Rhodopseudomonas palustris HaA2: one gene and its partner. The protein of the gene in region 2 interacts with the protein of the main gene of each other region in a pairwise test. Links are inferred from orthologs where the notes say so. Each region holds a gene or a part of one and is shown on either strand. Other genes may lie near its edges. The genes, in order: RPB_RS10000 and mtgA.

Evidence for each region.
Region 1: the proteins of mtgA (region 2) and RPB_RS10000 interact in binary tests that used the Escherichia coli proteins (3 or more experiments, as listed by UniProt). The link is inferred for Rhodopseudomonas palustris HaA2 from one-to-one orthologs.

The regions. Positions count from the first base shown.
Region 1 is NC_007778.1:2,256,504-2,259,814, reverse strand. The notes cover bases 313-3,311. They hold RPB_RS10000 (peptidoglycan D,D-transpeptidase FtsI family protein), read right to left. Parts: upstream 2,690-3,311; coding sequence 935-2,689; downstream 313-934. Other genes in these bases: rsmH (16S rRNA (cytosine(1402)-N(4))-methyltransferase RsmH), read right to left, coding at 3,066-3,311; ftsL (cell division protein FtsL), read right to left, coding at 2,686-3,066; RPB_RS10005 (UDP-N-acetylmuramoyl-L-alanyl-D-glutamate--2,6-diaminopimelate ligase), read right to left, coding at 313-818. Also shown: more of RPB_RS10005, read right to left, coding at 1-312. UniProt on the Escherichia coli protein: Essential cell division protein that catalyzes cross-linking of the peptidoglycan cell wall at the division septum. Required for localization of FtsN.
Region 2 is NC_007778.1:574,824-578,127, forward strand. The notes cover bases 1-2,992. They hold mtgA (monofunctional biosynthetic peptidoglycan transglycosylase), read right to left. Parts: upstream 1,843-2,992; coding sequence 1,159-1,842; downstream 1-1,158. Other genes in these bases: RPB_RS02600 (hypothetical protein), read right to left, coding at 1-603; rpmF (50S ribosomal protein L32), read right to left, coding at 840-1,022; RPB_RS02615 (polyprenyl synthetase family protein), read left to right, coding at 1,996-2,922; RPB_RS02620 (BLUF domain-containing protein), read right to left, coding at 2,961-2,992. Outside these bases: more of RPB_RS02620, read right to left, coding at 2,993-3,304. UniProt on the Escherichia coli protein: Peptidoglycan polymerase that catalyzes glycan chain elongation from lipid-linked precursors. May play a role in peptidoglycan assembly during cell division in collaboration with other cell division proteins.

The DNA of each region.
Region 1 (3,311 bases), 1.7 Mb from region 2 along the record:
ACCGCGGCCGCGATCAGCCGGATGCCCGCGCCGGCGTCGCCGTTGCGGCCGACGCTGATCAGCCGCAACCCGCGCGCCCGAGCCGCATCGATCACTTCCGCCGAACAGTCGTGATCGGCCGAGATCACCGCGGCGCCGCCGTCGACCACGAGATCGCGGAACAGCCGCAGCTTGGCGTTCAGGTAGTGCGCAACGTCGGGATGATAGTCCATATGGTCGCGCGACAGATTGGTGAATCCCCCCGCCGCGACGCGGACGCCGTCGAGGCGGAACTGGTCGAGCCCGTGCGACGAAGCTTCCAGCGCCAGATGGGTGACGCCCTCGCGCGCAATGGCGTCGAGCGAGCGATGCAGCGCGATCGGATCCGGCGTGGTCAGCGAGCCGTAGACGCTGCGCGTCGGCGTCACGAGACCGATGGTGCCGATGCTGGCCGAAGCATGACCCAGCCGCTGCCAGATCTGCCTCGTAAACGCTGCCACCGAAGTCTTGCCGCTGGTGCCGGTGACCGCCGCGATGGTCTGCGGCTGCTGCGGAAACATCCGCGCGGCGGCGAGCGCCAGCGCGCGGCGCGGATTGGTCAGGCGAACGAAGGGCACGGCGAGGTCGCCCGCGGGCGGATGATCGCCAGCCACCGCGACGGCGCCTGCCTCGATCGCAGCGGCGACGAAGCGCGCCCCGTCGGTCTTCGCCCCGGCCAGCGCAAAGAACACATCGCCCGGCTTCACCGCTCGGCTGTCGACCGCGAGGCCGCCGACATCGAGAGCGGCCGCCTGCACCGTGATCGCCGTGTCGTCGCTGAAGAGGTCGCGGAGCTTCATGGTCCTCGAGTCCGGTCGGTCGGTCCGAAGGGAGTTCGCACGCAGACCGGGCTTTTAGCGCAAGCGCGCCCCGGTGCAACACGACTGACGCATTGCCGCCCCGCGTGGCCCGCGACCTACTGGGCCGCCCTCGATGACGCAAGAATGAGGCGGTCGGGCGGCGGCAGATCGAACCGCGGCTCGATCCCCAGCAGCGGCGCGATTCGCTCGATCACCTTGCCACCGGTGGGCACCGCGTTCCAGCCCGAGGTGATGAAGCCGTGGGTTTCCGGCAGCGGCTTGGGCTCGTCGAGCATGATCAGCACCTGGAATTGCGGATGGTCGGCCGGCAGCACGGCGGTGAACGAGTTCAACACCTGCTTCTTGGCGTAGCGGCCGTTGATCACCTTTTCCGAGGTTCCGGTCTTGCCACCGATGTAGTAGCCCTTGGCGATCTGATCCGCCGTCCTGGCGGTGCCGATTTCGGCGTTCAGGCGCATCAGATAGCGGATCTTGTCGCTGGTCTCCTTCTTGACCACGCGCTTGGCCATCTTCTGCGCTTCGTCTTCGCTGCGCCGGTGGAAGGTCGGTGGGATCAGATAGCCGCCATTGACCATCGCGTTGATGCCCATCACCGCCTGCAGCGGCGCCACCGCGACGCCGTGGCCGAACGAGATGGTGATGGTGTTGAGTTCGCCCCAGCGCTTCGGCACGATCGGCGAGGCACTCTCGGGCAGTTCGGTGCGCAGCCGGTCGAGCTGGCCGACCTTCTTGAGGAACGCCTTGTGCGCGTCGACGCCCATCGACAGCGCGATCCGTGCAGCGCCGACGTTGGACGAGAAGGTGAACACTTCCGACAGCGAGATCGCGCGGCCGAGCGGATGGGTGTCGTGGATCGCGAACTTGCCGTAGCGCAACGCGCCGCGGGCGTCGTACATCGAATTCAGCGTCGCCTTGCCCGAGTCGAGCGCCATCGCCAGCGTCAGCGTCTTGAAGGTCGAGCCCATCTCGTAGACGCCGGTGGTGAGCCGGTTGATGCGGTCCGGGTCGTTGGCCTCGCGCGGATTGTTCGGATCGAAATCCGGCAGCGACACCATCGCGACGATCTCGCCGGTGTTGACGTTGGAGACGAGACCGGACGCCGCCTTGGCCTTGTACTTGTCCTTCGCCTTCAGCAATTCATCGCGCAGCGCGTGCTGGACGCGGATGTCGACCGCGAGCTCCACCGGCTTCTGCAGCCGGTCGGAGGCGAAGCCGGCGCGATGCAGATCGGCGAGTCCGTTGTGGTCGAGCCACTTCTCGATGCCGGCGATGCCCTGGTTGTCGATATTGACGAGGCCGATGAGGTGCGAGACCTCGGTGCCGGTGGGGTAGATGCGCCTGTTCTCGCGCAGGAAGCCGATGCCGGGAATACCGAGCTTCTTGATGTCGGCCTGCTGCCGCGGCGTGATCTCTCGCTTCAGCCAGACGAAGCCCTTCTTCGAGGCCAGCCGCTCGCGGACCTCCGGGGTCTCGAGGTCCGGCAGCGTCGCGGTGAGCAATTCGACCGCTTCATCCTGATCGATGATGCGGCGCGGCTCGCCGAACAGCGACGGCGATTTGACGTCGGTGGCCAGGATGGTGCCGTTGCGGTCGACGATGTCGGGCCGCGCGGTGGCGATCGCGTCCTGCGACGCGGTGCGCCGCGTGCCGTGGCTGTCGCCGACCACCGCGATGAAGGTCAGCTTGAACGCGATCACGCCATAGACCGCGGCGAAGGCCAGCATCGCCAGACCGACGCGGGCGCGCGCCTTGGCGTCGCGATCGACGTCGCGGCCGTAGATCAGGCTGCGCACCAGCCGCTGGCGCCAATTGACGTGATGGCCGACGAGCGGCACCGACGGTTCGGTCATTGCGCGGCCTCCCTGGCCGGCAGCGCGCCGGTGACGATGTCGGGATCGATCTTCTCGATCATCGAGGCGATCGGGTCGGGATCGTTCGGGTTGACGATGCTCGGCGGCCGCGCCGGCAGGTTCTTCAACTGGTCGAACTGGCGCGCCGTGATCGGCTTCAGTTTGAGGTGCCGCTCGGCGATGCCCTGCAGCCGGCCGGGCGCGTCGAGCTTGGCCCATTCGGCACGGAGCTGCGCGATCGCCTCGCGCTCCTTGCGCACTTCGGCGTGGAGCTGCAGCACCTTCTCGGTGCGCGCGGTCGACTCCATCTTGATCCGGTAGACATAGGCCGCGGCGAACACCAGCATTCCGATCACCACGACATGAATGAGGCGCATCATCGGCCGGCCCTCGTCACGCCCGCCTTCATCACACCGGCGAGCGTCGGCCATCCCGGCAGATCGTCGGGCCGGTGCGCCGGCGCCGCAGTGCGTTCGCCGCCGCGCAGCTTGGCCGAGCGCGCGCGCGGATTGGCGGCGACCTCGGCGTCGCCGGCGGTCGTCGGCCGCTTGGTCAGCACGGTGAAGCTCGGAGCTGCCTGCGCCAATTCGGGCAGATGCCGCGAGCCGCCGCCGACGCGGCT
Region 2 (3,304 bases):
CAGGCCGGGCGACGGCACCCGCGGTGATGCAGCGGACCCGGCGGCGGCCGTGACCGGCTGCGGCCGATCCAGCAGCACGGCTTCGGCGATCGAGGCCGCCGAGATCGACGCGGAGGTCGCGGCCGACTGCGCCGCGACCGGCGCCGCTGGCGCGGGTGTTTCCGTGGCGGGCGGTGGGGTGACCGGGGTCTGCTGCGGCTGATCGCGTTTGGCCGTCGGAGCGCCGCGGACCTTGCGGGCCCGACGCGGGCGCAGCGCAAGGCCAGCCAAGAAGTCCACCAGCATCAGCGTCGCCAGCAGAAACACCGTGGCGTTGGTGAACTGCGGCAGGATGACGAATTCGGCGACCGTGCCGCCGAGCACCAGCAGCGACAGCAGGTGGTCGGTGAAATATCGGGCGCGGCCGGCCTTGATCACCTCGAACAGCAGCATCAAGGCGCCGAGCGCGACCAGCATGTCGCCGGCGGTGATCGTCCAGACAGCGCCCGAGGGCAGCGCGACACGCGTCAACGCCACGTCGAATCCGACGCCGGGCATCAGGAAAACGACGATATTGCAGATCGCGATCGGGATCAGCAGCAGCGGAAAACCGATAATCGACATCGGCACAAGCCTGTTGTTCAGAAAGACCACAAACCAGCGGGCGACCGTCCGGGCGCCCGGCGGATACTCTCTAACGCAACAGTTGGCACGAATTCGGGCGTCGGCGACGAAGGCTTCGGATCACATCCGCGTCCCGACGTCGCTGATCGGCGACGTCATTGGGCCTGTCGCCGCTGATTTCTTGCAAGCCCGCAAAGCGGCGCGGACGGGCCGCGCCGGGAGCGCCTGAGCCTGGCTCAGGCGTCCTTCTTCTTGATGACCTGGCGGCCCTTGTACATCCCGGTCTTGAGGTCGAGATGATGCGGGCGGCGCAGTTCGCCGGAATCCTTGTCTTCCGCGTAGGTCGGGCGCTTCAGCGCGTCCGCCGACCGGCGCATGCCACGCCGCGAGGGCGAAGTTTTTCTTCTCGGAACGGCCATATCGTTGATCCTTGACGGGATTGATCTCGTCGTCCACGGCGGGACGGCCCGGCGCTCGCGCGCAGGCGTAAAGCTAGGCCGGGCTTATAGAGCAAGCTTTGCAGGATGGCTAGACCGCCGGAGGAGGTAAATCGCCTCAGGAGCCGCTATTTTCGCGCCAGCATTGCTGCAATTCGGCCGATCGCGCCCGCGCCACATAGGTGGCGGCGAGCCGGCGCACGCCTGGTCCGGGCTTCTTGGCGCTGCGCACCCGCGGGTTGGGCAGGATCGACGCCATCAGCGCCGCCTCCTGCGGCGTCAGCTGGGCGGCCGAGCGGCCGAACGCATAGGCGGCGCCGGCCTCGGCGCCGAACTGCCCGTCCGGCCCCCATTCGGCGATGTTGAGGTAGAGTTCGAGGATGCGCTGCTTCGACAGCACCAGGTCGATCCACATCGCCAACGGAAATTCCAGCGCCTTGCGCACCACGCTGCGGCCCGGCCACAGGAACAGGTTCTTGGCGACCTGCTGTGTGATGGTGGAGCCGCCGCGGCTGGCCTCGCCGCCGTCCTGCAGATCGTCGAGTACGTCGCGCACCGAGTCCCAGTCGATGCCGCTGTGGCTGCAGAATTTGGCGTCCTCGGAGGCCACCACGGTGCGCGGCAAGGCCGGCGCCATCCGTTCGATGTCGACCCATTGCCGGGTCACCGTCGCGCCCGCCAACCAACGCCAGACCATCAGCGTCGAGACCGGCTGGCCCGCGCCATACACCAGCGTCAGCACGTAGGGCGCCGCGACCAGCAGCAGCAGCGTCAGCAGCGCGACGCGGATCAGCCGCCTCATGCCGACCCGGCGCCGGTCGGAGGGCTCGCGAGGTTGCGGGTCGGATTGGCCGGCATCTTTGCGCCCCCTGATGCACCGCCCGGTCGAGCGCCGAATTGACGAAGCCGGTGCCATGATGAATGGTCCGGCCGAATTTATCTGGAGCACTTCCGAATGGCCACCGGCACTTCCACCATCGACTTTGCCAAACGGCTCGACGCCACCGCCGAGGATACCGAAGCCCTGCTCGGACGATTGTTGTCCGACGATCTGCTCCCCGACGAGATCGCCCGCCCCCGCCGGCTGATGGAGGCGATCCGCTATTCGACGCTCGGCGGCGGCAAGCGGCTGCGGCCGTTTCTGGCGGTGGAGAGCGCGGCGGTGTTCGGCGTCGATCGCGCCGGCGCGCTGCTGGTCGGCGCGGCGCTGGAGTGCATCCATTGCTATTCGCTGATCCACGACGATCTGCCAGCAATGGACAATTCCGATCTGCGCCGCGGCCGGCCGACGCTGCACAAGGCCTATGACGACGCCACCGCGATCCTGGCCGGCGACGCGCTGCTGACGCTGGCCTTCGACATCATCACCCGTGACGAGGTGCACCAGGACGCAAAGGTACGGCTCGATCTCAACCGCGTGCTGGCGCGTTGCGCCGGGCTCGGCGGCATGGTCGGCGGCCAGATGCTCGACCTCGCCGGCGAGGGCCGGTTCGGCGACCGCGAGCCGGTCGACGTTGCCCGCTTGCAGCAGATGAAGACCGGCGCGCTGCTGCGCTACGGCTGCGTCGCCGGCGCCATCCTGGGCCAGGCGTCGCCGGAGCACTACAAGGCGCTGGACGATTACGGCCGCGCGCTCGGCGAGGCGTTCCAGATCGCCGACGATCTGCTCGACGTCGAGGGCGACGCCGCAGCGCTCGGCAAGCCGGCCGGCGCCGATGCCGCGCTCGGCAAGACCACGTTCGTCACCCAGCTCGGCGTCGATGGCGCCAAGCAGCGGGTGCGCGATCTGATCGCGCGCGCCGACGAGGCGCTGGCGCCGTTCGGCGCCAAAGGCGAGGTGCTGCGGGCCGCCGCCCGGTTCGTCGCCGAACGCAAGAACTGATCGGCCACGCCACGCCCGGTCGCGGCGCGGCGACCGGACTACTCGGTGGCCAGCGCGCGGACGATGTCGAGCAGGCGCCGGGCTTCGGGATGGGTCGCGCCGACATCGGTGTCGTCGCCGATCGGGACGATCCGGACCTGATCGTCGCTGCCGGGTTCGAGCCGGGCCATCGGCCAGTGCGGGAAGGCCCGCTCGTCGGCAGGCCCGAAGGCCAGCACCTGGACCTCGCCGTGCCGCTCGTCGCGCTGGATCTTCTCGAACACCATTTCGACGGCGTAGCGCTTGCCCTCCAGCAATTGGGCGAACACGCCGCGACCGATCGCCAGCGCGCCGGTGATGCCGAGGTGCGGGTTGTTGCGCCGCGCTGCGCTCAGAATGGATT